One region of the Azospirillum humicireducens genome, then DNA from elsewhere that is predicted to be linked to it. Evidence: riboswitches for the same ligand, from Rfam matches in the RefSeq annotation. Region 1 holds a riboswitch; each other region holds the start of a gene.
The links. Region 1 has a riboswitch for cobalamin ahead of A6A40_RS26545 (CbtB domain-containing protein). Riboswitches for the same ligand answer to the same signal wherever they lie in the genome.

Region 1 (5,322 bases):
TCCCAGGGCGCCTTCGACTCGGCCGGAGTCTTCACCTGGACCAGATACATGTCGTGGACCATGCGGCCGTTGGCGGCAATCCTGCCCTTCCTGGCGAACATGTCCTCGACCGGCGTCTCGCGCATCTTGGCGGCGACCTTGTCGGCGTCGTCGGTCTTGGCCGCCTCGACCGCCTTCAGATAGTGCCTCACCGCCGAATAGACGCCGGCCTGCACCATGGTCGGCTTCTTGCCGGCCTTGGCCTCGAACTTTTTCGACCATTCGCGGGTCTGGTCGTCCATGTCCCAATAGAAGCCGGTGGTCAGCATCAGCCCCTGCGCCGACTGCAGCCCCAGCGCATTCACGTCGGTGATGAACAGCAGCAGGCCGGCCAGGCTCTGGCCCGACTGGGTGATGCCGAACTCCGCCGCCTGCTTGACCGCGTTGATGGTATCGCCGCCGGCATTCGCCAGCCCGATCACGTCGGCCCCCGACCCCTGCGCCTGCAGCAGGAAGGAGGAGAAGTCGGCGGTGCCCAGCGGATGGCGGACCGCACCGGCGACTGAGCCGCCCAGCGACTTGACCATCTTGGAGGTCTCCTCCTCCAGCGACTGGCCGAAGGCGTAGTCGGCGGTGACGAAGAACCACTTCTTCTTGCCCTGCTCGTACAGGGCGCGGCCGGTGCCGGCGGCCATGGCGTAGTTGTCGTAGGTCCAGTGGAAGCCGTAGGGGCTGCACTGCGCGCCGCTCAGCGCCGTCGCACCCGGACCGGACATCAGGAAGATGCGCTTCTTGTCCTTGGTGATGCCCTGCACCGCCAGCGCGGCGGCGGAGTTCGGCACGTCGGCGATCACGTCGACGCCGCCGGTGTCCACCCACTCGCGCGCCTTCGACGCGGCGATGTCGGCCTTGTTCTGGTGGTCGGCGACGACGATCTCGATGGCGGCGCCGGCGGCCTTGTTGCCGAACTCCTCAGCCGCCATCCGCGCGGCGATGGCGGACCCCTCGCCGGCCAGATCGGCGTAGATGCCGGAGCGGTCGTTCATCACGCCGATGCGGATGACGTTGTCCGACACCTGGGCGGCGGCCGGAACCGCAGTCCCGGCCAGCGTCAGCAGGGCGGTGCCGGCGAGAAGAAGCGTGCGCATCGGAAGGTCTCTCCCTCTTTGGATTTGTTGTCGGCCGGTCCCCGTCGCGGGAACCCGGAGCCATAATCGGGCAAATCCCCGGCGGTTCGCCGACCCGGCCCCAGGAGCGGGCCCAGGAGCGGACGGGGCGGCGTCGAGGCCGGGAAGGATCGGAAGGCTGGACGGGCTACACGCCGAGATAGGTGTGGAGCTTGTCCATGTTGGCGTTGAGCTGGTCGTTGGGGATCATGTCCACCACATGCCCCTCCTCCATCACGTAATGGCGGTCGGCGATGGTGGCGGCGAAGCGGAAATTCTGCTCCACCAGCACGATGGTGAAGCCGCGCGCCTTCAGCGCCCGCACCGCCACGCCGATCTGCTCGATGATGACCGGGGCCAGCCCCTCGGTCGGTTCGTCCAGCAGGATCAGGGTGGCGCCGGTGCGCAGGATGCGGGCAATGGCCAGCATCTGCTGCTCGCCGCCCGACAGCCGCGTGCCCTGGGTGCTCCCACGGCCCTTCAGGTTGGGGAACAGGTCGTAGATCTGCGGGATCGTCATCCCGCCGTCCTTCACCACCGGCGGCAGCGTCAGGTTCTCGTCCACGCTGAGGCTGGAGAAGATGCCGCGCTCCTCCGGCACATAGCCGATGCCGAGCCGCGGGATCCGGTGCTGGGCCATGCCGATCAGCTCCTGCCCCTGGAAGCGGATGGAGCCGGTGCGCTTGCCCATGATCCCCATGATGGCTCGCATGGTGGAGGTCTTGCCGGCGCCGTTGCGGCCCAGCAGCGTCACCACCTCACCCTGGCGCACCTCCAGGCTGACGCCGTGCAGCACATGGCTCTCGCCGTAGAAGCCGTGGAGGTCGGCGATCTCCAGCATCGCCGTTTTGGTCTGCATCCCGTCAGGCATGTCCGGTCCCCATATATGCTTCCATCACCTGCGGGTTCTTCGAGACGACCTCGTACGGCCCCTCCGCCAGGATCTCACCGCGGCGCAGGACGGTGATGGTGTCCGACAGGTGGGCGACGACCGACAGATTGTGCTCCACCATCAGCACGGTGCGGTCGGCGGCGACGCGCTTGATCAGGGCGGCGGTGCCCTCGATGTCCTCATGGCCCATGCCGGCCAGCGGCTCGTCGAGCAGCATCACCTCCGGGTCGAGCGCCAGGGTGGTGGCGATCTCCAGCGCGCGCTTGCGGCCATAGGGCAGCTCGGCCGCCAGATGGTTGGCCCAGGGGGAGAGGTTGACCGCCTCGATCAGCTCCAGCGCCCGGTCATGCAGGTCGTAGAGCGACGATTCGGACTTCCAGAAGTGGAAGCTGGTGCCGAGCGGCCGTTGCAGGGCCACGCGGACATTCTCCAGCACGCTGAGGTGCGGGAAGACGGCGGATATCTGGAAGGAGCGGACCAGCCCCATCAGCGCGATGTCCGCCGGCTTGGTGCGGGTGATGTCGCGGCCCTTGTAGAGGATCTGGCCGCGGGTGGGGGTGAGGAACTTGGTCAGCAGGTTGAACACCGTGCTCTTGCCCGCGCCGTTCGGGCCGATCAGCGCATGGATGGTGCCCCGCTTCACTTGCAGGTTCACATCCCGAACCGCCACGAAGCCTTTGAACTCCTTCGTCAGGCCACGCGCTTCCAGGATGATGTCGTCGTTCGGTGCGGCGTTCATCGGTCGCGAATTCTCCTCCCGTTCGTCCTTATATCGGGCTTCGAGCCCTTAGCTTGTCCCGGCGCCGAACACCGGGGCCGCCATGCGGCGGGACGTTTCACCGGCTGTCGTACGCACGAAGCGTGCCACGGTGGGGGTCACGTCGTCCGGACCAGCGGACCCGTTGTTTCTCCGCCGGTTCCGTTTCGCTTTCTCCCTCTCCGCTCCGGAGCTTCGCGCCGAAAAGTGTCGGAATCGCGGACACTCTGTCCATCGAACATGACACCATCCAAAATGTCGGCACGCAAGACCATCCGTGCGACCGACACCATATTGCGGGCTTGCCAAATCGGCACCGCACTGCGATGGTGCCCCTCCGACGGTGCCCTGCCCGTCCTGACGGACGGCGGGGATAATAGGGAATGCGGTGCGGACCTCCATTGCATGGAGTCCAAAGCCGTGGCTGCCCCCGCAACTGTGTGCGGCGAGCGTCCCGTCCATCATGCCACTGGCCTTGGCGCCGGGAAGGCGGACGGCGATGCGACGACCCGCGAGCCAGGAAACCTGCCGGCGGATGTATCGACCCTTCCCAACCCCGCCGGGTGTGGCGGGACAGCGAGGATTCAGTCAATGACCACCCATTCGCTCCACACGGCCGCCGGCTCCGCGAGCCGCAGCGCCACCCAGACCGCGGTCGCCGCCTTCGCCGCGATCCTGCTCGGCAGCTTCCTGCTGTATGGCGTCGGCTTCGCCCAGCCGCAGCAGATCCACGACGCGGCACACGACGCCCGTCACTCCTTCGCCTTCCCCTGCCACTAAGCAGCGGGTCATGGATCTGATCCGGCGGCTGTTCACAGCCGCTTTGGTCGCGGGCGTGCTCTCCGGCACGGCCGCTTCCGTCGTTCAGCAGGCGACGACCGTCCCGCTGATCCTTGAAGCCGAGAAATACGAGGTGGTGACTCCGCCGCCCGCTCCGGCCGTGGCCGCCCCCGGCGCTGCTGCCGCTGGCGAGTCGCACCAGCACGGCCCCGTGCGCGAGGTCGGCGAAGGCGTGCCCACGACGCTGGACGAGGCGATGCAGCGCATCGGCCTGACCATCGCCTCCAACCTGCTGACCGGCGTCGCCTATGCGCTGCTGCTGTCGGCGGCGATGCTGCTGGCCGGCCGGCCGGTCGATGCGCGGCGCGGGCTGGTGTGGGGGGCCGGCGGATTCATCGCCGTGTCGCTGGCGCCCTCCTTCGGCTTGGCCCCGGAATTGCCGGGCATGGCTGGAGCCGAGCTGGAGCTGCGACAGCTCTGGTGGCTGTCAGCCGCGGCCGGGGCCGGGGCCGGCGTGGCGGCACTCGCCTTCGCCCGCAACCGCCTGGTCATCGCCGCCGCCGTCCTGGCCGCCGCCTTGCCCCATCTGATCGGCGCCCCCCATCCGGAAAGCGCCGAGGGTGCCGTGCCGCCGGAACTGGCCGCCCATTTCGTCACCGCCTCGCTGGGCAGCGCCGCGCTGTTCTGGGCGATTCTGGGCGCGGCCTGCGGCTGGCTGATGAGTGGTCTGGTCCGCGAGACCGACCATCGCCCTGCCCTGCGGGCCCAGCCCGGCGCGCGTTAAGGAGGCGCAAACCATGTCCGCTCTTGAGAAAGCGGCCGCCGGCAAGGTTCCGGCGACCGTCATCACCGGCTTCCTCGGCGCCGGCAAGACCACGCTGATCCGCGGCCTTCTGGAAAAGGCAGACGGTCGCCGGCTGGCCCTGATCATCAACGAGTTCGGCGATGTCGGGATCGACGGCGACATCCTGCGCGCCTGCGGCAACCCGACCTGCACCGAGGACGACGTGATCGAGCTGGCGAACGGCTGCCTGTGCTGCACCGTCGCCGACGATTTCGTCCCGGCCATCGAGAAGCTGCTGGCCCGGCCGGAGCCGCCCGAGCATATCATCATCGAGACCAGCGGCCTTGCCCTGCCGAAGCCGCTGGTCCAGGCCTTCCACTGGCCGGCGATCAAGACCCGCGTGACCGTGGACGGCGTCATCGCCGTGGTCGACGCCGCCGCCGCCGCCGAGGGCCGTTTCGCCCCCGACCCCGCGGCGCTGGAGGCCCAGCGCGACGCCGCCGGCACCGTCGACCACGAAACGCCGATCGAAGAGGTGTTCGAGGACCAGCTGCTCTGCGCCGACCTGATCGTCGTCAACAAGACCGATCTGGTGGCATCCGGCGACCTCGCCCGCGTCGAGGATCTGATCCGCGGCGCCCTGTCCCACGCGGTCGGCCGCGACGCCAAACTGGTGCGTGCCTCGCAAGGGGCCGTCGATCCGCTGGTCCTGCTCGGCGTCGGGGCGGCGGTGGAGGACGACCTCGCCAACCGTCCCAGCCACCATGACGACGAGGACGGTCACGACCACGACGACTTCACCAGCTTCGTCGTGGAGCTGCCGCCGCAGCCCGACCCCGCCCGTCTGGCGATGACGCTGGAGCAGGTCGCCGGCCTGCATGGCGTTCTGCGCCTGAAGGGCTTCATCGACGTGCCCGGCAAGCCGATGCGCCTGCTGGTCCAGGGCGTCGGCACCCGCATCCAG
Region 2 (12,965 bases), on a different contig from region 1:
TGGGCGCGATGTCGCTGCGGACGAGCGGCTCGATGGACGCCGCCGCACGGGTCCGCACCTGATCGCGGCGGCGGTCGCTGACATGGACATTGTGCAGGATACCGAACAGCCAGGAGCGCAGGTTGGCCTCCGGCCGGTAGGTCCGGGCGCCGGCAATGGCCCGCACCAGCGTCTCCTGCACCAGATCCTCCGCGTCGTCCCGGTTGCGCACCAGGGTCATCGCGTAGCGGCGCAAGGTGCGGACGTGATCCGACAACTGGCTTCGCAGGCTGAACGTCACATCGTCGCTCCATGGATGGGGCTGCTTCTATGTGTACGCGAGGCAGGCCATTTTAATCCCCCGGCCGATGCGGACCCGCCCTCACTGTGCGAACGGCACGAGGAGCAGCGCGGCGCCCGACACCAGCAATGCCGCAAGGCTCCGCCGCGCGATGACGACGGAGGCCGTCCCCGGTTCCATCTCTTCCAGCCGCATGGCCAGCAGGCCGCCGAAGAAGCCGGACACCGAGGCCACCACATGCACCAGCGCCAGCGCATTCAGGACCGGCAGGCCCAGCAGGAGCGCGACGACCACCAGCGTGGTTCCATAAAGAAGCGCCTGGATCAGGATCGGCGCCCAATGTTCGCGCGCGACATAGACCTCGAACCCCTCGGCGAAGAGGCCGGTGCGCTCGTCGGGATCGGTGTGCAGGCTCATGATGTCCCTCCGCTGTCAAAGGTCCCCACCGTCTCGGCTCCGTGATGCACGGGTCGCAGCCGCCCGCGGCATGGCCCCGAACGACAGAAGCATCAGCAGGATCAGCGCTGCCCCGATGGAGTAGGGCGCCCAGGCGCCGAGCCGTTCGTCGGCGATCCAGTCCAGCGCCAGCAGGACGCCGATGGCGGCGATCACGGCGATGGCAAGGCCTGTGGCCCAGCGGGGATAGGTCATGGTGGCCTCCGCGGTTCGGATGGCTCGATCCGGCCACCTCGCGCCACCGCAGGGCGGCGTCCGTGCCGATCGTTCATTTCCTTGATTACGCGCGGGCGCCCGGAATAATCCACCGGAGCCGCCGAAAATCGTGAGCGTCGGGCACAGCGGATGCCGGGGACCGGATCCAACCCTCTGCGTCGAAGCCCCATCCATGCCAATCTTCCTCTTGCGGACTACACGATGACCAGATATGTTATGTTATAACATAACATTACGGCCATGACGATGACACGACAGCGCCCTCACCTGCGGAGCCGCTCCCCGGACCTTTGCACCGCCTGGAACATGACCGAGACCGACATCGACGCTGGAACCGGCATCATCCCGCAAAGAGATTTCCTGCGGCTATTCCGTTTCGAACCTTGACCTCTGCGGCCGGGTCGCACATGAATGGGCCTGGTACTGGTTCTTCCGGCGGCATCCGCCGGAAGCTAAGAGGGAATCCGGTGAGCCGCGTCGCGCGGCGAGACCGGAGCTGTCCCCGCAACTGTGAGCGGTGAGCCGTTCCGTCATTTCCTGCCACTGGCGCCCGTCGGCGCTGGGAAGGCCGGACGGACCGGTGATGACCCGCAAGCCAGGAGACCTGCCAGCACCAAAACGAAACGTCCTCGGGCGGGGTGTCCCGGTGGAACGCTTGCCTGCGCACGTCCGGACTCCGCGCCGGATTGCCTGCGTAATCCGCAATGCGTCCGCCTCGACCTTCCCGCCCGCAACGGCAGGATGCACGGATGACGCCAGCGCCTTCCCCCACCGGGGCACCCCGCCCCCGCCAGACCTCCTCCGTCGTGGTGGAGGGGCTGAGCTGCGAGCTGGCCGGCCGCAAGGTCCTGTCGAACATCGGCTTCGCCGTTGAGGAAGGGGCGATCCTTGGCATTCTCGGCCCGAACGGCTCGGGCAAGACCACATTGCTGCGCTGCCTCGCCGGCCTGCAGGCTCCCTCGGCCGGGCGGATCCGCATCGACGGTGCCGATCCGCGCGCCCTGCGCCCGGCTGAACTGGCGCGCCGCTTGGCGCTCCAGGCGCAGGACTCCACCGCGGCGCTCGGCTTCACCGTGCGCGACGTGGTCGGCATGGGGCGGCTGGTCCACCGCCGCTCGGTCTTCTCGGGAAACGGGGCGGAGGATCGCGCCATCGTCGAGGATGCGCTGACCCGGCTTGAGCTGGAGGCGCTGGCCGAGCGGCCGGTCGAGCAGCTGTCGGGCGGCGAGCGGCAGCGGGTGATGATCGCCCGTGCCCTGGCGCAGCGCCCGCGCATCCTGCTGCTGGACGAGCCGACCAACCATCTGGACATCCAGCACCGCTTCGCAGTCCTCGATCTGGTGCGCTCGTTGGGCATCACCGTGGTGATGACGCTGCACGACATCGAACTGGCGGCGCGCTGGTGCGACCGCCTGCTGCTGCTGAAGGACGGCCGCCTGCAGGCCGACGCCGTGCCGGAAGAGGCACTGACGGCGGAACGGCTCACCGCCGTCTACCGGGTCGCCGCCGCCGTGGATCGCCGCCCGTGCGACGGCCGGCTGCGCATCGACCTGTCACCGCTGGCCCCTCGCCGACTGGACCACGCATGATCCCGGCCCTGTTCCGCCCCATTCTCCGCAGCGCCCTGCTCGCCGCCGGGCTTGCCTTGCCAACCGCTCCCGCCCTTGCGCAGAGCTATCCGGTCGAGGTTGCCAACTGCTTCTGGACCGCCCGCTTCACCGCTCCACCCAAGCGGCCGATGGTCCATGACGTCAACATGACACAGACCATGCTGGACCTCGGACTGGCTGACCGGCTGGTCGCGGTTTCCGGCATCGCCGGGGCCGAGCGCCACCTGATCGCGCCGCCCGGCGCGGTCGCCGCCCTGCCCCAGTTGCCCGACCGCGCCCCGACGCTGGAAGCGGTGCTGGCCGCCGACCCGGATTTCCTGTTCGCCGGCTGGAGCTATGGCTTCAACGAGGCGCGCGGCCTCACCCCCGCCCGCCTTGCGGAGATGGGCGTCGCGACCTACACGCTGCGGGAAAGCTGCATCCGCATCGGCCCGCGTGAGCCGATCGGCATGGAGACGCTCTACGCCGACCTGCTGGCGCTGGGCCGGATCTTCGGCATCGCCGACCGGGCGGAGGCCATGGTCGCCGACTTCCGCCGCCGCGTCGCCGCCGTGACCCGGCTGACCGGCACTGCCGCCCAGCGGCCGCGCGTCATGTATTGCGACGATTGCCACACCAACGCAGCCCCGCTGTCGGTGGGGCGCGAGGGCATGACCAGCCTGCTGATGGAACTGGCGGGCGGCCGCAACATCTTCGACGACATCGCCAACAGCTATGTCCGGGTCAGCTGGGAGGAGATGGCGCGGCGCGACCCGCAATGGATCATCGTCAGCGACCACCGCATCCCGGCCGAGGCCGCCATCCGCTACCTGCTGTCGGCCCCGCAGCTGGCCGACGTCGAGGCGGTGCGCAAGCGGCAGTTCATCGTCCTGACCTATGCCGAACAGACCCCCTCGACGCGCAACGTCGATGCGCTGGAGCGGATGGCGCGGACGCTGCACCCGGAGCTGTTCACGCCATGAACCGCGCCCGCACACTGCGTCTGTCCCTGCTGCTGGCCGCCGCCCTGGTCCTGTCGCTGTTCGCCGCGGTCGGCTTCGGCGCCGCCCGCATTCCCACGGCCACCGTCTGGTCGGTCGTCTCGCACGAGCTTTGGCCGGCGGCCTTTCCGGCGGAGGGCTTCGGCCGGGCGGAGCGCAACATCGTCTGGGAACTGCGGCTGCCCCGCGTTCTGCTGGGGGCTCTGGCCGGTGCCGGGCTGGCGGCGGTGGGGGCAGTGCTGCAGGTGGTGACGCGCAACCCGCTGGCCGACCCCTACCTGTTCGGCGTGTCGGCCGGCGCCTCGGTAGGCGCGGTGAGCGTCATCCTGTTCGCCGGCGTGGTGGCCGGAACGCTCAGCCTGCCGGCCGCCGCCTTCCTCGGCGCGCTCGCCGCGATGCTGGCCGTCTTCGCTGCGGCGCGCGGACGCGATGGCAGCGTCACCAGCGAGCGGCTGGTGCTGACCGGTGTCGCGGTCGCCTTCATCCTGCACGCCGTCACCAACGCCCTGATCGTCGCGACGGCGGACCGCAGCGCCGACGCGGCGCTGTTCTGGATGATGGGCGGCTTCGGCACCGCGCGCTGGAGCGTGCTGCCCGCCCCCGCCCTGCTGACGCTGTGCGGGCTCGGCTGGCTGTGGCTGCGGGCGGAGACGGTCAACACTCTGGCGCTCGGCGACGATGCCGCCCGCTCGCTCGGCACCGATCCGCAGCGGCTGCGGCTGGAGCTGTTCGTCGTCACCGCGCTGATGACCGGCGCGCTGGTGTCGGCCTGCGGCGGCATCGGCTTCGTCGGGCTGGTGCTGCCCCACATCGCGCGCCTGCTGGTGGGTGGGCATCTGCGGACGCTGCTGCCGGTGGCGGCGCTCGGTGGCGCCCTGCTGCTGCTGTGGGTGGATGTCGCCGCCCGCACCCTGTTCGCCCCGCGCGAGATCCCCGTCGGCGTGGCCACGGCCCTGGTCGGCGGCGCCTTCTTCCTGTGGCTCATGCGCCGCCGCGCGGCGGCCTGACGAAAGCCGGAAAGCGATGACCACCCCCCTTCGATTGCCGCCGCGCGCCATCGTGCTCTACGGACGCGCCTCCTTCGACCATGGGCAGAACCTGAAGGCGCTGGCCGCTGCCCTGACCGCCCTTCAGGCCGCGCGCGGCGTTCCCGCGGCGGTGGCGACCGCCTATGCCGATCTGTCCGGCCCGGCCCTGCCCGCCGTGCTGGCGGAGCTGGAACGCACCGGCATCGAAGAGGCGCTGGTTATCCCCAGCATGGTGCCGGCCGACCCCAGCCTGTCGGCCTGGCTGCCGGGCGCGCTCAGCCATTGGGCCGCGACGCGCGATTTCCGGATGACGGTGCGGCTGGCCCCGCCGGTAGAGAGCGCATTGGACCTGCCGGCGGCCCTCGACCGCATCGCCGGCGGTCAGGCCGACAGCATGGACGATGTGCGCAAAGTCGAGCCCAGCCTCGGCAAGCCCGGCTGGTCGGAGATCCCCGAGCATGGCCGTCAGCTGTTCTTCTGCACCGGCGCGCGCTGCCTGCATCGCGGCGCCGATGCGCTGTACCAGCATCTGCGCGCCGCCATGAAGCCCCACCGCGCGCTGAATGCCGGTCCCCGCCGGGTGATGTGCGCGCGGACCAGCTGCCTCTATCCCTGCAACCGCGGGCCCTTGCTGGTGATCCAGCCGGACGCGGTCTGGTACGGCGGGCTGACGCCGGAGCGGATCGACCGCATCGTCGAGCGGCATCTGCTGGCCGACAGCCCGAGCGCCGCGGACATCCTTCACTGCAACCGGCCGGCGGAGGACGCCCCGATGGGCTGACGCCGCCGCACCGCCCGGTAAATCCCGGAACGCTTTCCCAACAAGACCAGAGCCGACCGCCCCCGCGAAGACCGCCTTCGCGGAAGGCGTTTCCACGCCCTTTCCAAGTCAAACTGGAGGATCATCGATGCCGCCTGCCCGTTCCCGCCGCCATCGCCGCCGCCCGGCCCCGCTGGCGACGCTGTTCCTGGTCGCCGCCACCGTCGCACCGGCGGCCGCAAGTGCCGAGGAGGGCGATGCGCCGCTCAGCCTGTCCCCGGTCACGGTGACCGGACGTTCGGCAGATGCGGCCCCCGCCGGGCTGGCGCTCGACAGGCCGAACAGCGGCGGCAGCCGGCTGGACCTGACCCCGCTGGAGACCCCGGCCAGCATCGAGGTGATCTCCGGCCGGGCCATCCGCGAGCGCGGCCAGACCAGCGTGACCGAGGCCGTCACCCAGAACGCCACCGGCTTCACCACGCTGGCGGCACCCGGCAATGGGGGGTCATCGCTGGCGACGCGCGGCTTCGCCGGCCATGGCTCGGTGATGCAGCTCTATGACGGCACGCGGCTCTATGTCGGGTCGGGAACCGTCACCTTCCCGTTCGACACATGGTCGACGGAGCGGATCGAGGTGCTGCGCGGCCCCGCCTCCGTCCTCTATGGCGAGGGGGCCATCGGCGGCGTGGTCAATGTGGTGCCCAAGCGGCCGACGACGGAGTTCCGCAACGAGGCGATGGCCGCCGTCGGCACCGACGGCACCCGGCGCGCCGCCATCGGCAGCGGCGGTCCGGTCAGCGAGAAGCTGTCCTACCGGCTGGACGTCAGCGGCAACCGCTCCGACGGCTGGGTAGACCGCGGCGACACCAGGAATCTCGCGGTATCGGGGGCCGTGAAGCTGCAGGCGACGCCGGACCTCGCCGTCACCCTGTCCAACGATTACGGCGACCAGCAGCCGCAGGAGTATTTCGGGACGCCGCTGATCGCCGGCGGTCTAGACCGCGCGCTGCGGCACCGCAACTTCAACGTCGCCGACAGCGAAATCCGCTATCGCGACAACTGGACCCAGTTGAAGGCGGAATGGGCGGTGTCCGACGCGCTGACCCTGCGCAACACCGCCTATCACCTGACCAGCCACCGCCATTGGAAGGATGTGGAAAGCTACGCCTGGAACGCCGCCAGCCGGCGAATCGACCGCAGCAGCTACATCGAGATCTACCACGACCAGCGGCAGGTGGGCGACCGCTTCGACGCGACGTGGCGCAGCAGCCTCTTCGGCATGAAGAACGAGCTGGTCGGCGGCTTCGACCTGAACCGGATCGAGTTCAAGCACACCAACAACTCACCCTATGGCGGCTCCAGCACGGTCGATCCGTTCGACCCGGCGCCCGGCCTGTTCCTCAACAGCGCCGGAACCACCCCACGCAGCCGGTCGCGCACCCGCCAATATTCCCTGTTCGCCGAGGACCGGCTGTCGCTGACGCCGCAGTTGTCGCTGGTCGGTGGCATCCGCTATGACGCGCCGACGGTGGAGCGCTGGGATCTGGTGACGGGAACCAGCTACACCAAGGACTTCCGCACCACCAGCTGGCGGACCGGCGCCGTGTACGAGGTGGTGCCCGGCCTCGCTCTCTACGGCCAGTATGCCACCGCGGTCGATCCTGTCGGGAATCTGATCTCGCTGTCGCCGACGCAGAAGGATTTCGACCTGTCCACCGGCCGGCAGGTGGAGATCGGCGTCAAGCAATCCTTCCTGGAGGGGCGCGGCGAGTGGACGCTGGCCGCCTACCGCATCGTCAAGGACAAGCTGCTCACCACCGATCCCAACCGGCCCGGCGTGACGATGCAGGTCGGCCGGCAATCGTCGCGGGGGCTGGAAGCGTCCCTGTCGCTCGGCCTGTGGGAGGGCGTGCGGGTGGACGTCAATGGCGCGCTGCTGCGGGCCAAATATGACGACTTCACCCAGTCCGTCTCGGGCCGCGCGGTGTCCTATGCCGGCAATGTGCCGACCGGCGTGCCGGAGCGCACCGCCAATGTCTGGGCCAACTGGGCCTTCCTGCCGGACTGGGAGGTTCGGGCCGGCCTGCAATATGTCGGCAAGACCTACGCCGACGCTGCAAACAGCAGCGTCCGGCCCGCCTACACCGTCGTCAATGCCGGGCTGGACTACCGGCCGACCGGCAACACCAAGCTGAGCCTGCGCGCCTTCAACCTGTTCGACGAGGTCTATGCGGTGGCCGGCAGCACGAACAGCTGGGTGCTCGGCCGCCCGCGCTCGGCCGAACTGGCCTTCTCGATGACCTTCTGACCTCGGGCGCCGGCCGTCACTCCTCCAGGGTCAGCATCTCGGCCTTGCGGACGAGATCGGCGACGGAGCGGACCTGCATCTTCCGCATCACCTTGCCGCGGTGAAGCTTCACCGTCACCTCGCTGATGCCGAGATCGCCGGCGATCTGCTTGTTCAGCCGGCCCTTGACCACCGCGGCCATCACCTCGCGTTCCCGCGGGGTCAGGGTCGCGGCCTGCGCCTCGACCGTCATGGATGCGGTCCGCTCACGCCGCCGGGCACGGTCGCGTGCGATGGCGGCCTCCACCGCGTCCAGCATGTCCTGGTCGCGGAAGGGCTTGATCAGGAAATCCGCGGCTCCCGCCTTCATCGCCCGTACCGACATCGGCACGTCGGCGAAGCCGGTCATGAAGACGATGGGCAGCGCGATGCCCAGGCTTGTCAATCTCGTCTGGAATTCCAACCCGCCCAGACCGGGAAGGCGCACGTCGAGGATGAGGCAGCCGGGCCGGTCGGGAACCGTCGCCGCCAGCAGTTCGGCAGTGCTGCCGAAGGCGCGGCTTTCGATGCCGACCGACCGCAGAAGGTCGACCACCGCCTCCCTCATGCCGTCGTCGTCGTCCACGACGAGAACCAGCGGGTCGTCCGTGGCCGACGACGGGGGATGTTGCGCGGCGGGGGTCGGCGGCATGGCGGTCAGTCCTTTCGTGCCGGCGCCAGCGGCGCGCCCAGCGATGGGGTTGGCGGCGATGGGGTTGGCGGCGATGGGGTTGGCGGCGATGGGATGGATGGCGCAGGCGCCGCCGCGGGAATGGTGAATTCGAACACCGCGCCGCCCTCCGGATGGTTGTGGACGCTCAGAGTGCCGCCGCAGGATTCGACCGTTGAGCGGCAGATCGCCAGCCCCATGCCCATGCCGTCCGGCCGGGTGGTGAAGAAAGGGTCGAACAGGCGGGCGCGGTTGCCCTCGTCGATGCCCCGACCGCGGTCGCGCACGGAGACCCGAACCTGCGCCATGCCCTGGATGTCCTCCGGGCTGTTGTCGACGCTCACGGTCAGGTCGCGCCGGGGGCTGCCGGCTTCCGCCATGGCATGCAGGCCGTTGGTGACGAGATTGATCAGCACCTGCTGCAGCCCGACCCGGCTTCCCCGCACCGGCGGAAAATCGGATGCGAAGTCGGTGGACAGCACAGCCGCCGCGGCCGACAGTTCGCGCTCCAGCAACTGCGCCACCTCCTCCACCAGTTCGCGCAGATCGATGGTCTCGTCGCAGCGGGCGTCCTTGACCAGCATGCCGCGCGTCCGCTGCACGATCTCGGCGGCCCGCTTGCCGTCGCGGATCATGCGGTCCACCGCCTTGGCGGCGGTCTCGATGTCGGGCGGGTCGCGGCGCAGCCAGCGCAGGCAGGCCTGCGCGTTCAGCACGATGGCGCCCAGCGGCTGGTTCAGCTCATGGGCGATGGAGGCGGACAGGGCCCCCAGCGTGGCGGCGCGCGCGGCGCGGGCGAGTTCGGCCTGGGCGGCCAGCAGCGCCTCCTGCGTGCGTTCGCGCTGGGTGATGTCGACGATGCCGACCACGATCTGATCGAAGCCGATCCCGTCGTCCGGAAAGCTGATGCCGAGCAGCACCGTCAGGACGCGGCCGTCGACGGCGATCATCTGCGCCCGCCCTTCGAGCCGGTCGCGCCCTTCCCAAAGAGCCAGAAGCACCTGCGGCATCGCCGGGTCGTCTTCGGGAAGGAAACGCTCGAGCGGCCCCAGCACCTGCGCCCGGTCGGCTGCACCCAGCAGTTCGAGGGTGGCGTCGTTGACGTTGGTGGTGACGATCAGCGCGCCAATCTCCCGCGCCCAGCCGGGATGGGCCTGCACATGGGCGGCGAGGTCCGTCACGCCGCCGGCCCGCAGGGCGTCGAGAGCTGCGGTCACAGCGGTGAAATCCTGCTCCCAGAGGGAAACGCGCGTCTGCTCGAACATGGCGCGGTAGCGCTTTTCGCTGCGCGCCAGTGCCCCATTGGCCCGGACAAGAAGCACGCGCGAGTCGTGGTCCCGCACCAGCAGCGCACCGGTGATCAGGATGGCCGAGAGGGACACGCCGCAGCGCAGAACCGCCGACAGGTCCATGTCGTGCCGGTGCGACAGCAGGAAGGACAGCACCGCCAGCGATCCGCAGCCGGCCGCCACCCGCAGGATGCCCCGGCGCGACAGCATGGTTGCCGCCAGGAGGAGCACCAGGACATAGAGGACGGCGATGGCGCTCTCGATGTCGGTGAAGGTATCGACGACGAACACCCCAAGCGCCAGCGGGATGGCGAGGACGCCGAGCCGCAGCTCGTCCGGCCGACCGGCCATGTGCGAACCGCCCGGCACGGCGCCCGCTCCTCCCCTCGCTCCCATGCGCCCGCCCCCAGCCCCACCGTACATCGTTCCTTATCCCGGCATCCTAACGGCGGGCGGCGCCCGCCTCTTGAAGGTTCTGGCGGCGGATTGCCGGATCTGAACCGGCCGTCCCGCCCGACCCCGTTGGGCTGGTCGAAGCCGATGGACCGGCGCCTCAGGCGATCGGCACACCCGCCATCAGGCAGAGCGCGGGAGCTTGGGGCATGGCGTCTGCCACCGCATTGCGGTTCCGCCAGGCACGGGGGGAGACGCCGACGATACGGCTGAAGGTACGGGTGAAATGGCTCTGGTCGGCGAAGCCGCAGGATAGCGCCACGTCGGCCAGCGTCTGCGAACCGTCGCGCATCAGCGTCTTGGCATGCTCGATCCGCCGCTGCAACAGCCACTGGTAGGGGGTGGTGTTGGCGGTGCGCCGGAAGGCGCGGACGAAATGGCCGACCGACAGCCGGCATTCGGCGGCGAGGTCGGCCAGCCGGATTTCCCCGTCGAGGTTGGCGGCGATCATCTCCTTCACCCGCTTTTCCTGCCAGGGCGCCAGCGTTCCGCCGCTCCTGACCTCGTTGGTCCGGCCATAGGCGGTGACCAGATGGGTCGCCAGCGCCGAGCAAAGATGATCGTGGTACAGCAGGCTGATCCGCTCCGGAAAGGCCAGGGCCGGCAGCATGGCGGACGCCAGCGCCGTGACGGTCGGGTCCTTCACCGGTCGGCTGGGCTCGATCGCCAGATCCTCAAGCCGGCTGCCGCGGACGTCCGGGCAGACGCTTTCCAGCAGCGAGCGGGGAAGATGGAAGATCAGCGTGTCGAAGGCGGTATGCATGTGGCAGTCGATGCGGCGGCGGTAATCGTGGATGCTGGTCAGCCCCGCGATGTTGGCCGGCTTCTCCACCGGCACGCCGTCGACCCGGATATCGGACCGGTAGTTCGACAGGTGATGGCTCACCAGGAACGCATCCTCGGGCTCTGGACTGCCGAAGCGGCCGATTCCGGCGATCTGGCAACGGACCCGCGCCACCCCCACCGTTCCGCGGGGCGACCGAAGGACCAGCACGTCGGGCTTTTCCGGCATCGGGACGTAGCGCAGGTGGAGATTGCTCTGAAAGGCCGTGGCCATGGGTGTCTCCGTTGGCTTGCGTGCAGGCTGCCGCTTCCATCATCGGGAAGACCGGCGGGCGAGCCATGTCGGAACGGCCGGCTTGGCCCCCCGACTTGCCTGCACACAGGGTAGGCGCGGCGACATGCCGCACACCACTAGACACAGATAAACCACGGCAGTGTTTAGGTAGACCGTCCCTAGACCTTGGTTTAGGTTCTCACCCGTCGACGTAAACCGTCCGCTCGGACGACGCTAAATTAGCAAAGACCGGGCAAACCTCGCCAACTCCCCCGCATGCCTGTCGGCTGCCGTCTCAGCCGCGGTTTATGCCGAGCGCTTCGGCCAGCCGCACGAGATCGGCGACCGCCCGCACCCCCAGCTTCTTCATGAGGCTGGAGCGGTGGAGCTTCACGGTGATCTCGCTGATGCCAAGCTCGGCAGCCACCTGCTTGTTCAGAAGGCCGCGGGTCACCCCCGCCAGCACCTCCCTTTCCCTGGGGGTGAGGCTGTCGTAGCGGGCACGGCCGTCGGCCAGCACCCGGTCCTGGCTGCGCCGTTCGCCGTCCCGCGTCAGCGCCGCCTCCACCGTGTCCAGCATTTCCTGGTCGCGGAAGGGCTTGGTCATGAAATCGAAGGCCCCGGCCTTCATCGCCTTGACCGACATCGGGATGTCGCCATGGCCGGTGATGAAGATGATCGGCACGCGGATGCCGCGCGCGTTCAGCTGTGCCTGGAATTCCAGCCCGCTCATCCGCGGCATGCGGATGTCCATCACGATGCAGCAGGTCGCGTCGGAGAACTGGGCGTCCATCACGTCCTGGGCCGAGGCGAACAGGCGGGTTTCCAGCCCGACCGAGCGGAACAGGCTGTCCAGCGACGAGCGCAGCAGCGGATCGTCATCGACGATCAGCACGATCCTGCGGTCCGACGGGCTCTGCTCGGCCGGCCGGCCGGCCGTGGCGGGGTGCATGGTCTACGGTCACTCGCTGTTGCGGCGGCAGGGGTCCGACGCCCGGTCAACCGGCGGTCAGGCTGGCGTAGGACGGGTCGGCCCCATGATGAACCGCGCCCCCGCCCCCGGCACCTAACCTTTGGTATGGGGTCCCCCCACCCAAGGTTCGCAGCCGCCCTTTCGACGTATGGTTCTGCCGGACGGCAAGGTCGCCCATATTGAAGGCAGCGTTTCCCTCCGTCAGCAAGGCCGCCACCATGAGCCCATCGGGCCGCCCATTCCCTTACGCACCGGCCGCAGCCTCTCCGGCCGGGGACGCCGGCCGCTAGCCGCCATGCGTCCGGCCCCCGCCAGCGCGACCATCGCGATCGTCGAGGACGACCCCATCGTCCGCAACAGCCTGGGAAGCCTGATCCGCTCCTTCGGCTATCGCATCTCGCTGTTCGCCTGTGCCGAGGACTTCCTGGGCTCTCCGCCCGAGGGCGTCGGCTGCCTGATCTCCGACATCACCATGCCGGGGATGAGCGGGCTCGACCTGCAGATTGCTGTCAAGGCCCGCATGCCGGAGATGCCGGTCCTTCTGCTGACGGCCTTCCCGGACCCCCGGATCCGCGACCGGGCGATGGCATCGGGCGCCCGCATGTTCCTGGAGAAACCCGTCGATCCCGACGATCTCCAGACCATCCTGCAGCGCATCCTTCGGGAAAGGGATCAGACCTGACGCATCGTTCCTATCCGTTTCGGGGTAGGACATAAGCCGTTTGGCGGTTATGCGTCCGCCGTTGACTGATGTATCACCGGATCGGGCTCCCCTCATCACACAGCCGGCAAGGTCCGATGGCGTCCGGAAACGATCCTCTCCGGGACAGGGAAACGCCTGCTCCCACCCGACCCGCGGCGCCGGCC
Region 3 (12,965 bases), 300 kb from region 1:
GGTGGGCTTCGGCGCCAGCGTCTACGAGATTCCGTTCGGCGCCATGCGTCCGGCACCGTGACGCGGGAGACCGGAGGATGTTGCGCTTCATCGTCGGCCGCCTGCTGACCTTGCCGCCGCTGCTGCTGGCGGTGTCGGTCGGCGTGTTCCTGCTGCTGCGGCTGGGGCGCGGCGATCCGGCGCTGGATTACCTGCGCCTGTCCAGCATCCCGCCGACCGACGCCGCCGTCGCCGCGGCCCACCGGATGCTCGGGCTGGACCGTCCGCTGGCGGAGCAGTACCTGTCCTGGCTGTGGCAGGCGCTGCATCTCGATTTCGGGCTGTCCTACGTCACCCGCCGGCCGGTGCTGGACGATTTGCTCTATTACCTGCCGGCCACCTTGCAGCTGGGGGCCGCCGCGCTGGTCGTCACGCTGGCGGTCAGCCTGCCGCTCGGCATCTGGGCGGCGCGGCACCGCGACCGTCTGCCCGACCATCTGGTGCGGGCGCTCGCCTTCGCCGGCGTGTCGATCCCGAATTTCTGGCTGGGCTTCCTGCTGGTTCTGCTGTTCTCGGTGACGCTGAACTGGCTGCCGCCGCTCGGCCGCGGCGGCTGGAGCCACATGGTGATGCCGGTCGCCGCCGTCGCCTTGATGTCGCTGTGCATCAACGCCCGGCTGCTACGCGCCAGCATGCTGGAGACCGCGGGCCAGCGCCACGTCCTCTATGCCCGGCTGCGCGGCCTGCCGGAGCGGCGGGTCGTCCAGAACCATATCCTGCGCAACGCCCTGCTGCCCATCGTCACCGCCACCGGGATGCACATCGGCGAGCTGCTGGGCGGCACGCTGGTGATCGAGAACATCTTCGGCTGGCCGGGGATCGGGCGCTATGCCGTCTCCGCCATCTACAACCGGGATTATCCGGTGCTGCAGTGCTTCACCCTGCTGATGACGGTGATCTTCGTGCTGTGCAATCTGGCTGTCGACGTGCTGTATGCGTGGCTCGATCCGCGCATCCGCCCGGCACGGGAGGTCGGGCGATGAGCGTGCTTGTCCAGGATGACGGGCTGTCCGGTGCCCGCCGCCGGCTCCGGCCTCGCCGCACCACACTGGCCGGGCTGGCCCTGGTCGGCGTCATCGCCCTGGCTGCCCTGGCCGCTCCCCTGCTTCCCTGGGATCCGGAGGCGGTCGATCTGATGGCGCGGCTGGAAGGGCCGAGCGCCGCCCATTGGCTCGGCACCGATCATCTCGGGCGCGACCTGCTGGCCCGGCTGCTGCACGGCGCCTCGGTGTCGCTTGGGGCGGTCGCCGTCATCGTCGCCCTGATCCTGACCTTGGGCATCGGCATCGGCGGCCTGTCGGGCTTTCTCGGCGGGCGGACGGACCGGATCGTCATGCGGGTCTGCGACGGTTTCCTGACCGTGCCGACCTTCGTGCTCGCCATGTTCATGGTCGGCGTGCTCGGCACCGGCCTGACCAATGTGGTGCTGGCCATCGCCCTGTCCCACTGGGCCTGGTACGCCCGCATCGTCCGCGGCATGGTGCTGTCGCTGCGCGAGCGCGACTTCGTCGCCGCCGCCATCGTCTCCGGCGCGTCGCGGCCGCGCGTCTTCGTGGAGCATGTCCTGCCGGGGGTGCTGGTGCAGCTGGTGGTGCTGGCGACGCTCGACATCGGGCACATGATCCTGCATGTCGCCGGCCTGTCCTTCCTCGGGCTGGGGGTGACGCCGCCGACGCCGGAATGGGGGGTGATGATCAGCGACGCGCGCGAATTCATCTGGACCCAGCCGATGCTGATGCTGTGGCCGGGGCTGATGATCCTGCTGACGGTGATGGGCTTCAACCTGCTGGGCGACGCGCTGCGCGACCGGCTCGACCCGACGCTGGCGGGAGACGACCATTGACCGTGCACCGTCTGAGCGTGGAGGGGCTCAGGCTCTCGGCCCGCCGCGACGGCCGTCCGGTGGAGCTGGTGCGCGGCATCGATCTGGCGGTGGAGCGCGGGCGCGTCACCGCGCTGGTCGGCGCCAGCGGGTCGGGCAAATCCCTGACCTGCCTTGGGTTGCAGGGGCTGACGCCGCCTGGGGTGGAGCGGCTCGGCGGCCGTGTCCGTCTCGACGGCGAGGCGGTCGAACCGGCGACGCTGCCCGGCCGGACGGTGGCGACGGTGATGCAGAACCCGCGCAGCGCCTTCAATCCGGTGCTGACCATGCGCGCCCATGCCCGCGAAACGCTGGCGGTGCGCGGCGATGCCGGCGCGCTGGACCGGCTTCTGCCGGAGGTTCTGGCGGAGGTCGGCCTGCCGGAGCCCGACCGCATCGCCCGGCTCTACCCGTTCGAGATGAGCGGCGGCATGCTTCAGCGCATGATGATCGCCCTGGCGCTGCTGGCCGGGGCGCCCTTCCTGCTGGCCGACGAGCCGACGACCGACCTCGACCCGTTGGTCCAGGGCCATATCCTGTCCCTGATCGAGCGGCTGGTCGCCACGCGGGGGCTGGGTGTGCTGATCGTCACCCACGACATGGGGGTGGTCGCCCGGCTGGCCGACGAGGTGGCGGTGATGGAAGCCGGCCGCATCGTCGAGACGGCTCCGGTCGCCGCGCTGTTCGCGGCACCGCGTTCCGGCGCCGCCCGCGCCCTGCTCGATGCCCACCGGGCGCTCTATCCGGAGGAGTTCGCGTGACGATCCTGCTGGCCGCCGAGGCGGTGGAGAAACGGTATGGCGGGCAAGGCGTCTTCGCTAAGGGGCCGTCGAAGACGGTGCTGCGTGGCGTCAGCCTGTCGGTGAGGGACGGGGAGAGCGTGGCGCTGCTTGGCGCCAGCGGATCGGGCAAGAGCACGCTGGCCCGGCTGATGCTTGGCCTCGAACGGCCGGATGGCGGCACGGTGCGCTGTCTCGGCCGGCCGATCGATGCAATGGATGCCGCCGGCCGCCGGACCTTCCGGCGGACGGTGCAGGCGGTGTTCCAGGATCCGCTGGGCGCGGTCAATCCGCGCCATCGGATCGGCCGGATCATCGCCGAACCGCTGCGCCACCTGACCGGCCTCGACGCGCGGGAACGGGCCGCCCGTGTGGCGGAGCTGTTGCGGCTGGTCGGGCTGGCGCCGGAGGATGCCGACCGGCTGCCGGGGAGCATGAGCGGCGGCCAGGTTCAGCGTGTCTGCATCGCCCGCGCGCTCGCGCCGGAACCCCGGCTGATCCTGCTGGACGAGGCGGTGTCGAATCTCGATCTCGTGCTGCAACTCCAGATCCTCGATCTGCTGGCCGGGCTGCGCGACCGGCTGGGCACCGCCTTCCTGTTCATCACCCACGACGTCCGGCTGGTCCGCCGCTTCTGTGACCGGGTGGCGGTGCTGCATGACGGCGGACTGGTGGAGGACCGGCCGGTCGGCCCCTCTTTCGCCTTCGACCATCCGGCGGCGCGGGCGCTGCTGGACGCCATGTTGCCCGCGGCCCCATCACCGGCGTTGCGGGACCGGTCAGCGGAATCGCGGACCGCCCCCTGATCGGGACGCCCGCATCATTGCGAGGACAGGAACGGCTCGACGCCATTGACAGGCGTATGGCCTGCCTCTATCACGAGAGGCATTGTCGGCGGTTTTCCCGGACGCAAGCCGGGAGATTAAAAGGGAACGACGGAAGCGACAGGCCTCCAAGCCTGATGCAAGCCGTGGCTGTCCCCGCAACTGTGAGCGGCGAGTCGGCACCAGAAAGCCACTGACCGGAGGTCCTTGGGATCGCGGTCGGGAAGGCGGTGCCGGATGACGACCCGCGAGCCAGGAGACCTGCCTCCGACAGCGTCACTCTGCCTTCGATCGGGGTGTGTCGAAGGTGCGGAAACCCGTCGTGGTGACGCGTCCATTGGCGTTGCCGCGACCGGAGTCCGGGATGATCGATCCTCCCTGAATCACGTCGCAGCTGAATGGTTCTCCAGGCGCGGGGCCTCGCGTCGTGGCGTCCGTTCGGCAACGCCCGTTCAACGGCTCCGGTTTCCGGGGCCGGCATGGATGTGTTGTCCCGGACGGGCGGCTTCGCGGCCGCACCGCTTGTCCGAACGCGCCTCCATGCCTGTGGCAGGACGTGGCAGAGCATGCAGACAAGCCGTTCCATCACACATTTTGGCAGGACTTTTTGCGTCCGGGTCGCCTTGGCCGGGCTCGGGGTTGCGGCCGGAGCGTCGGCCGCCTCGGCGGACGACCTTCAACTCGCTCCGCTGGAGATCGCGGCGCCGAAGGATTTGGCAGTGCCGCAGGAGCAGGCGTCCACCGCTTCCAGCGTGATCGGCGCCGAGGAGATCGCCCGTCGGCAGATCCGTCGTCTCGATGACGCCTTGCTGCTGGTTCCCGGTGTCAGCCTGTCGGGCCGGCAGGCGCCGGGCGGCGCCCAGACCGTGCGGCTGCGCGGGTTGGGCCCGCGCAACACCCGCTTCTTCATCGACGGCGTCGAGATGAGCGACACCAGCCAGTCGCAGTCGCACTATGCGGCCGGCGAGATGGACACCGCCGACATCGAGCGCATCGAGGTGCTGCGCGGGCCGCAGCCGGGCCGCTTCGGGCCGGATGCCGGCGGCGGCGTGGTCAACATCGTCACCCGACGCCCGGCCGGTCCGTTCGGCGGGCAGGTCGGTGCCGAATATGGCAGCTTCGACACCAAGCGGGCGAACGCCTCGGTGTCCGGGGCACGCGACAGGGTGGATTACCGCGCCTCGCTGTCCGGAACCCATTCCGGCGGCTTTTCGGATTTCAGCCGCTGGCGTGGCGGGCAGGAGAAGGACCCGTTCCGGCACTGGGCCGTCGCCGGACGGATCGGCGTCCAGGCGACCGAGGATTTGCGCCTCGACGCGACCGCGCGCTACCGGCGCAAGAGCCTGACCTACGATCCCGCCACCCGAGACAACAATTGGTCGCGCGACGAAACCGAACGGTTCCTGCGCCTGGGCGGGTCGCTCGACAGCCTGGGCGGCAGGCTGGTCCACAGCTTCGGCATCGCCAACACCACCAGCACCCGGCAGTACTGGGGGGAGGGAACCAGGGGCGACACCTATGACGGCCACAAGACCCGCCTCGACTATGCGGCGAACGCCAAGCTGTCCGACCGGGTTACGCTGGGCTACGGCGCCGACGCCACCCGCGAGAGCATGGAGCAGCACACGCCGGGCTTCGCGCCGCTCGCGCCGGACATGCGGTCGCACAACTGGCGCGGCGGCGGCTTCGCCACCCTCGGCGTGACGCCGGTGGCGCCGCTCGACCTGTCGGCGACCGTCCGCGGCGACCGCCACACCGACCATGGCGGCAAGGGAACCTGGAGGCTCGGCGCCGCCTACCGGATCGAAGCGACCGGCACGACGCTGCGCTCCAGCTACGGCACGGCGTGGCAGCCGCCGTCGCTCTATGAACGCTTCGATCCCTGCTATGGACGCACCGACCTGCGGCCCGAGCGCAGCCGCGGCTGGGACGCCGGTGTCGAGCAATCGCTGCTGGGCGGGCAACTGACCGCCGGGGCGACCTATTTCCAGGCCGCCACCCGCGACCAGATCAACTGGCTCTACGGTCCGGCGGTCAGCCCGGCCTGTTCGGGCGGCGGCTATGTCAATGTCGACCGCACCAGGGCGCAGGGCGTTGAGGTGGAACTGGCTGCCCGCCCGACCGCGACCACCGACCTGCGCGCCGCCTATTCCTGGCAGAGCGTGGTCAACGCCAACAGCGGGCAGCGGCTGCGCAACCTGCCGCTCCACCAGGGAAGCGCGTCGGTCGGCTGGCGTTTCCTGCCCGAGGCCTACGCCAATCTCGGCCTGCGCTATCGCGACATGATCGAGAATTACGGCACCGGCAGCGCCTTCCTCACCGCGGATCTCCGGCTGTCCTACGACCTGACCGATGCGGTGACGCTGCATGGCCGCGTCGAGAACCTGTTCGGCCGCCGCTACGAGGAGGTCTACGGCCACGCCGCTCCGGGCCGCTCGGCCTATGCCGGCCTGTCCGCGCGCTTCTGACCCCGTCCTTCCCAGGAGGTTCATTTCCATGACCACCGTCACTTCCGTGGCCTCGCGCGTCGTCGAGGAGCCCGGCATGGGCCGGGTCGAGATCTTCACGCTGCCCACAGACCAGGATCTGCTGCTCGCCCTGCTGAAGGATGCCTTCGAGGTCTGGTGGCGGGACATCGTGTTCGGCTCGCTGGTCCAGGGGGCCGTCTTCGAGATCCGCGCCCCCAACGCGCCGCGCAAGGTGTCGCTGTTCGACGGCTATCTGACCGTCGATTTCGGGGCGTGGCATTTCCATGTCTGCATCGGCCCCCACCGGGGCACGCCGCGCAACCCGGTCGATCCGGAGCTTGCCCGCATCCGCCGGACCGCGCGGGCCGAGATGTACCGGGTCCTGGGTGCCGACGGCGCACCGCGGAGCTGGGGCCTGCGGCTGTTCAACGGCAAGGGAGACCAGCAGATGACGCTGTTCTTTCCCAACCCCTTCCTCGGCGAGAACGACCGCATCCTGAAGGAGCCGGATTGGAGCCGCCTGTCGATGTGGGACAGGTTCCGTGAACGCTATCTCGGGCTGATGCCCGATCCGCTCGACCGCAGCGGGAGGGGGTTCCGGTGCGGCGGCTGATCCTCCGCCTGATGGCGGCCTGCCTTCTGACCGCGGCCGTCCCGGTGGGGATGGCCGTTGCCGCCGGTCCGCTGGCGGCGTCGGCCACCGTGTGCGGCGACCAGTATCTTCTGGCGCTTGCCGATCCCGGCCAGATCGCCGCCCTGTCGCCGCAGGCCGCCGACCCCTGGCTGTCGCTCATGGCCGGCGAGGCGGTTTCCTTCCGGCGGGTCCGGCCGAGCGCCGAGGCCTACCTGTCGCTCGGCGTCGGGGTGGTCCTGGCCAATGGCTGGAGCGACCACAAGACCTTGGAACTGCTGGAGCGGTTCGGTGTGCGGGTGGTGCGAATCCCGCTGGTCGAGCGGTTCGAGGACATCGAGGCGGTGACGGCCACGGTCGCCGAGGCCTTGGGTCATCCCGAGCGCGGCGCGGCTCTGAACGGCGCGGTCCGCCGGCGGCTGGCTGCGGTGCGGGTGGAGAATGCCGGTGCCGGCCGCCCGGCCCTCTACCTGCGTCCCGGCGGTGGCAGCGCCGCCGCCGGAACCTTCGTCGACGAGGTGATGACGGCGGCCGGCCTCACCAACCGGGCGACCGCCGAAGGACGGTCGGGCTGGACCGGCTACGATCTGGAGCGGTTCGTCCTCAACCCGCCCGAACTGCTGGTGACCAGCTTCTTCGAAAGTCCCGACCGGTCGCTGCGGCGTGCCTTCGGAGAGCATCCCGCCTTCCTCCGCCGAGCCTCGACCACCCCGACCGTTGCGGTTCCCGGCAAGAGCTGGGTGTGCAGCGGCTGGTTCCTCATCGAGGCGGCCGAGGCCCTGGCCGGCGGGCTGCGTCGGCTCCCACCCTCCTCTTCACCCGACCGGGGGCCTTGATCGATGCGCACCTTGCCTCTGCTGTCCGGTCTGGCCGCCGCCCTGCTGGCGGTATCGGTGGCCGGTCTCGCGATCGGCTACGCGCCACTTCCGCTGAGCGGCGTGATCGCCGGCGTCTTCGGGTATGGCGATCCCCTGACGGCCGCCGTCGTCCGGGAAATCCGCCTGCCGCGTCTGCTTCTCGGGATCGAGGTCGGGGCGGCGCTCGGCATCGCCGGCGCGGCGCTCCAGGGACTGCTGCGCAACCCGCTGGCCGAGCCGGGACTGATCGGGGTATCGGCGAGCGCCGGGCTGGGCGCGGTCATCGCCTTCTATTTCGGCTTCGCAGCGCTGTCGCCCTATGCGCTCCCCGCCATGGCGATGGCCGGCGCCCTCGTGGCGACCGGCATCGTGCTGGCGGTCGCCGCCCGTGGCGGCGGCGGCCTGCCCCTGATCCTGGCAGGGATCGCGCTGTCCAGCCTCGCCATCGCCCTCACCTCCCTGGCGATGAACCTCGCGCCCAACCCCTATGCCGTCACCGAGATGCTGCTGTGGCTGATGGGATCGCTGAAGGACCGGACGCCGGCCGATGCGCTGACCGCCTTTCCCTTCATCCTGGCCGGCTGCGGCCTGCTGCTCGCCGCCGGACGCGGGCTGGATGCCCTCACATTGGGTGAAGAGGCGGCCCGCAGCATGGGGATCGATCTGACCCGGCTGCGGCTGGCCGTCATCGGCGGCAGCGCCGCGGCGGTCGGGGCGTCGGTGGCGGTCTCAGGATCGATCGGTTTCGTCGGGCTGGTGGTGCCGCATCTGCTGCGTCCCCTGGTCGGGCATGAACCCGGCCGCCTGCTGCTGCCGAGCGCGCTCGGCGGAGCGGTGCTGGTGACGCTGGCCGATCTGGCGTCCCGCCTGATCCCCACCGCGCAGGAGGTGATGCTGGGCGTCCTCACCGCGCTGGTCGGCGCGCCCTTCTTCCTTGTCCTCATCCTGCGCGTCCGCCGGGAGGCATGGTGACGATGCTGACGGCTTCCGGACTCACCCTGCGCCTGGGGCGGCGAACCATCCTGGACGATGCCGGTTTCACGGCGCGGCGCGGCGCCGTCACCGGCCTGATCGGGCCGAACGGCGTCGGCAAATCCACCCTGCTCCGCGCGGTCGCCGGCCTGCTGCCCCATGGCGGCGACGTCCGCTTCGACGGACAGCCGCTGCCCGCCGACGCAGGGTCGCGCGCGCGCCTGCTCGGCTACCTGCCGCAAGGCCACCCTGTCCATTGGCCGCTGACGGTCCGCCGTACGGTGGCGCTCGGCCGGCTGCCGCATCTCGGCCCGTTCGGGCGGGCGGGACGGCTGGACGAGGACGCGGTCGAACGGGTCATGGCGGCGACCGGCGTCGCCGGGCTTGCGGCGCGTGCGGTGCCGACCCTGTCGGGCGGCGAGCGGGCGCGCGTGATGCTGGCCAGGGTCCTGGCGGCGGATGCCCCGGTGCTGCTTGCCGACGAGCCGACGGCGGCGCTCGATCCCGGCCACCAGCTCCGCATCATGGCGCTGCTGCGGGCCGAAGCGGTCGAGCGGCAGCGTGCCGTCGTCGTCGTGCTGCACGACCTGTCTCTGGCCGCCCGCTGCTGCGACGATCTCGTGCTGCTGATGCCGGACCGGCGCGTGATCGCAGGAGACGCCGCGACGGTTCTGACGCCTTCCCTGCTGGGCGAGGCCTATGGCGTGGCCTTCGCCGTGACGCGGGCCGCCGACGTCCCGGTGGTGCTTCCCCAATGCCCGACCCCGATACCCGACATCATCCAATCCGGAGACTGACCAGCCATGACCATCGACGTGATCGTCTGCGAAACCTGCAGCCAGCCCGGCACCGGACCGGCGGCGCCCCCTGAAGCGGGGCCTGCTGCGGATATGGGGGCCGGTTGGACCGGAGCGATGTTCGCGGCCCTGCTCGAAGGGGTCCTCGCATCCGCCGGCCTCGACGATGTCCGCGTCGGCACCATGCGGTGCCTGATGAGCTGCCGCCGCCCCTGCGCCGTCCACATCCGCTCGCCGGGGCGCATGGGATATGTTCTCGGCGACCTGACGCCGGAGCGGCCGGCCGTAGAGGCGCTCGTCGGTTACCTGCTGGCCTATCGTGCGACCGGCAGCGGTGTCGTCGCGTACCGGGACTGGCCGGACGGCGTCAAGGGCCGCTTCGTTGCACGGATCCCCGCCCCGGACTTGCAACCTTTGGAAAAATGACGCTTATCCTGAGTGCGGCATGTCGGCTATCGTGCCGCACTCGCAACGGACGGATACACGGACCGGCATGGGCGCCACCCAGGACAGACTGCGACCCGCGCGACGGGCCGGCCTTGCGGCCGGAGCGATCGCGCTGTTGTTGCAGATCGTCGCCTGGGCCTGGATGCCTGCGATGATCGCATCCGCCAATGCGGCCGAGAGCGGCCGGATCGTCATCTGCACCCCGGATGGCTTCAAGACCGTGGCGCTGGACGGCCGCGCATCTGCTGGCGATCCGGCCCGGTTCGGATTGACCGAGTCCGAATTGGTCAACTCCGACACGGGCAAGAGCGATCCGGCGATTTCCGGCGCGTCCTGCCCGCTCTGCCCCTTGGTCGGCGGGCTGGCGATGCCGCCGCCGGATCTGCGGATGGCGCGGGCGTCGGTCGGGCGCTACGGTCCGGAAGCCCTGCCCGGCGATGCGATCGCCGCCGGCTGGTTCCTGTCCACCCTCCAGGCCCGCGCGCCGCCGGTCTGAGGCCCGATCACCCGATCGCCGCGCGGGACTGCCGCGCCGCGATCCGCCATGGTCACTCTGCGGACCGGATAGGAAGGGGGGAGCGTCCGGCTCGAGGCCGGCGTCGAGCCCCTGTTCCATCGCCATGATGTCCCGCCTCCTTCCAGGCGGGGGAAGCGCGAGCCCGTTCCATCCCGGTCCTGAGTCCGTCGGTGGCCGGCCGCTCGCCATTCGGAGATTCCATGACATACCTGCACGCGGCGGCTGCCGGCCCGCTTGGGCGGGGAGCGGTGACTGTTTCCGGTCTCACCCGGGCGGCATGTCGATTCACCCGCGCAGCCCTGTTCCTTCTGGCGATGGTCCTGTCCGCGGCGGCGGCGGGCGGGGAGGCCGACGCCCACGCCTTTCTGACCGATACCGAACCGGCGGACGGCAGCCGGCTGGAGTCCGCGCCGTCCGAGATCCGCTTGACCTTCAACGAACCGGTCACGCCGATCCTGGTGCAGTTGCTCGATGGGGCGGGCCGTCCGGTCGCCGGGGAAAAACCGGTGGCAGGGCCGGACGGCAGTGTCCGGCTTGCGCTGCCGGCTTCCGTTCCAACCGGCCTCTACACCGTCAGCTACCGCGTGACGTCGGCGGACGGACATCCGGCGGCCGGCACGCTGCTGTTCGGTGTCGGGGTGACGCCGCCGGCCGAGGGGGTGGTGGATGGGGTGGAGGCGCGAGCGGCGGGGGTGGATGCGCCCGCCCTTGCCGCGGTCGCGGTGCGGGCGCTGCATTACGGTGCTCTGCTCGCCGCGACCGGCGGCGGCCTGTTCCTGGTGCTCGTCTCGGGATGCTGGTCGCCGTTGAACCGGAGGTTGCGGCCGGGGCTGGGGCTGATCCTGCTGATTGCGGGACTGTCGGCTGTCCTGCTCGTCATACTGAACGGCATCGTTCTGAACGGGGCGGCGCCGGGCTCCCTCCTGTCTCCGGCCGCCTGGGCGCAGGGATGGACGACGGGATGGGCCAGTTCGGCCGGCGTCAGCGCGGCGGTGGCGCTGCTGGCCCTGCTTGCCGTTGCGGTCGGGCTGGCCCTGGAGGCGGATCACGGTGCCGGTCCCGTCCTGCTGCTGTCCGGTGCGGTGACCGGCGCGGTGTCGCTGGCGCTTACTGGTCACGCCGCGACGGCGCCGCCGCAATGGCTGAGCGCTCCGCTGGTGGCGCTGCACGGGCTGACGGCGGCGTTCTGGATCGGCGCCCTCTGGCCGCTGGCCGTCGCCTTGCGGACCGAGCCGGCCGGCGAGGCCGCGCGCCTCATCCGGCGGTTCTCGCGGCTGGCGCTCGTGGCCGTGGCACTCCTCGCCGCCGCCGGCGCGCTGCTGAGCCTCCTGCAGATCGGGCAGCCGGCGGCGGTGCTGGCGACGGGCTATGGCCGGCTCTGGCTGGGCAAGATGACCGCCGTCGCCGTCCTGCTTGCGCTGGCTGCCTGCAACCGGTTTTGGCTCACCCCGGATCTCGGCGTCGCCGGAGACAGGGCCGCGGTTGCGTTGCGGCGGACCATTCGGGCCGAGGCGGCGCTCGCCGCCGCCGTGCTTGTCGTCACCGCCGCTTTCGCACTGACGCCGCCGCCGCGCGCAGTCTCTGTTCCGGCAGAACGCCCGGCGGTCGAGGCGAAGGCGGACATCGAACCGGTTCGCAATGCCGGATACGCCACATCCATCGCCCGCGGCGACCTCGTCGCCCTGATCGAGGTGATACCGGCCCGCCCCGGTCGCAACCGGGTGATCATCCACCTGTCCCGTCCCGACGGGCGCCCGGTCGATCCGGCCGACGCCTTCCTGGAACGGAGCCTGCCGGCTGCGGGCCTGACACCGGTCCGCCATTCTCTGGCGCCTTCGGCGGCCGGCGTGTTCGGTGCCGGCGATATCGACCTGCCGGTGGCCGGGCGCTGGTCGCTGCTGCTGGAGGTCCGGGATGGGGATGTCGGGTCCGTGACATTCCGGACGGACGTGCCCGTCCTGCCCGAGGACCAATCGAAGGAGGTCAGCCCATGATGCCGAACAGGATCCGACGCGGGCTCGTCTGGAGTCTTGGCGCGCTGGCCATCGTTGCGCTGGCCGGACTGGTCGGCTGGCAGGTCCAGCGCGTCGGCACTGGCCGCGGAGTCGCGGCCGAAGCGTTGACCAAGCTCGGCGGCCCCTGGACGCTGACCGATCAGACCGGCCAGCCGCGCACCGACCGGAGCTTTCCCGGCAAGCTGCAGGTGATGTTCTTCGGCTACCGCTATTGCCCGGACATCTGCCCGACCGAGCTTCAGGCCATCGCCGAGACGCTGGATCTGTTGGGCGCCGACGCGTCGCAGGTCCAGCCGCTGTTCATCAGCATCGATCCGCAACGCGACACGCCGGCCGCGCTTGCCGAATACACCGCCCTGTTCGATTCCCGCATCCTCGGCCTGACCGGAACCCCCGATCAGGTCACGGCGATGGCGACGGCGTTCCGCGTCTATTACGCGCGGATCGACGCGAAGGACGGCGGGGCGGACGACTATCTGATGGATCACTCGGCCTTCGTCTACCTGACGGACCGCACCGGCGCCGTTGCCGGTGTCGCGCCGCCGGGCACCAAGCCGGCGGACCTCGCCGGCCTCATCCGTACCCGACTGAAATCCTGACTTTCGTTAGAAGGAGATGACGATCATGCGCATTCCGACACTCGCGGCCCTGATGATGTTCGCCGCCGGCACCGCGCTGGCCCATGGCTACAAGGCCGGTTCCATCGAGATCGAACATCCCTGGGCCCGCGCCACTGCGCCGTCCGCCCAGAACGGAGC

Region 2: linked by a shared signal. The riboswitch ahead of A6A40_RS16915 (ABC transporter ATP-binding protein) and the one ahead of A6A40_RS26545 (CbtB domain-containing protein) in region 1 are both predicted to bind cobalamin.
Region 3: linked by a shared signal. The riboswitch ahead of A6A40_RS25180 (TonB-dependent receptor plug domain-containing protein) and the one ahead of A6A40_RS26545 (CbtB domain-containing protein) in region 1 are both predicted to bind cobalamin.

The regions. Positions count from the first base shown of each region.
Region 1 is NZ_CP028906.1:458,155-463,476, reverse strand. Features, by position in the region: gene A6A40_RS26560 (ABC transporter substrate-binding protein) at 1-1,127, opposite strand, end outside; gene A6A40_RS26555 (ABC transporter ATP-binding protein) at 1,294-2,016, opposite strand; gene A6A40_RS26550 (ABC transporter ATP-binding protein) at 2,009-2,776, opposite strand; cobalamin riboswitch at 3,119-3,341, shown strand; gene A6A40_RS26545 (CbtB domain-containing protein) at 3,386-3,574, shown strand; gene A6A40_RS26540 (CbtA family protein) at 3,585-4,358, shown strand; gene cobW (cobalamin biosynthesis protein CobW) at 4,372-5,322, shown strand, end outside.
Region 2 is NZ_CP028902.1:526,040-539,004, forward strand. Features, by position in the region: gene A6A40_RS16900 (sigma-70 family RNA polymerase sigma factor) at 1-280, opposite strand, end outside; gene A6A40_RS16905 (hypothetical protein) at 362-697, opposite strand; gene A6A40_RS16910 (hypothetical protein) at 713-931, opposite strand; cobalamin riboswitch at 1,360-1,578, shown strand; gene A6A40_RS16915 (ABC transporter ATP-binding protein) at 1,702-2,541, shown strand; gene A6A40_RS16920 (ABC transporter substrate-binding protein) at 2,538-3,524, shown strand; gene A6A40_RS16925 (FecCD family ABC transporter permease) at 3,521-4,549, shown strand; gene A6A40_RS16930 ((2Fe-2S) ferredoxin domain-containing protein) at 4,566-5,351, shown strand; gene A6A40_RS16935 (TonB-dependent receptor) at 5,479-7,638, shown strand; gene A6A40_RS16940 (response regulator transcription factor) at 7,655-8,308, opposite strand; gene A6A40_RS16945 (sensor histidine kinase) at 8,314-9,984, opposite strand; gene A6A40_RS16950 (helix-turn-helix transcriptional regulator) at 10,169-11,125, opposite strand; gene A6A40_RS16955 (response regulator transcription factor) at 11,421-12,077, opposite strand; gene A6A40_RS16960 (response regulator transcription factor) at 12,394-12,780, shown strand.
Region 3 is NZ_CP028906.1:155,301-168,265, reverse strand. Features, by position in the region: gene nikA (nickel ABC transporter substrate-binding protein) at 1-61, shown strand, start outside; gene nikB (nickel ABC transporter permease subunit NikB) at 78-1,022, shown strand; gene nikC (nickel ABC transporter permease subunit NikC) at 1,019-1,882, shown strand; gene A6A40_RS25190 (nickel import ATP-binding protein NikD) at 1,879-2,661, shown strand; gene nikE (nickel import ATP-binding protein NikE) at 2,658-3,485, shown strand; cobalamin riboswitch at 3,558-3,786, shown strand; gene A6A40_RS25180 (TonB-dependent receptor plug domain-containing protein) at 4,127-5,971, shown strand; gene A6A40_RS25175 (DUF7676 family protein) at 6,000-6,584, shown strand; gene A6A40_RS25170 (ABC transporter substrate-binding protein) at 6,572-7,438, shown strand; gene A6A40_RS25165 (FecCD family ABC transporter permease) at 7,442-8,431, shown strand; gene A6A40_RS25160 (ABC transporter ATP-binding protein) at 8,434-9,228, shown strand; gene A6A40_RS25155 (DUF1636 domain-containing protein) at 9,235-9,654, shown strand; gene A6A40_RS25150 (DUF2946 family protein) at 9,827-10,171, shown strand; gene A6A40_RS25145 (copper resistance CopC/CopD family protein) at 10,393-12,186, shown strand; gene A6A40_RS25140 (SCO family protein) at 12,183-12,806, shown strand; gene A6A40_RS25135 (copper chaperone PCu(A)C) at 12,823-12,965, shown strand, end outside.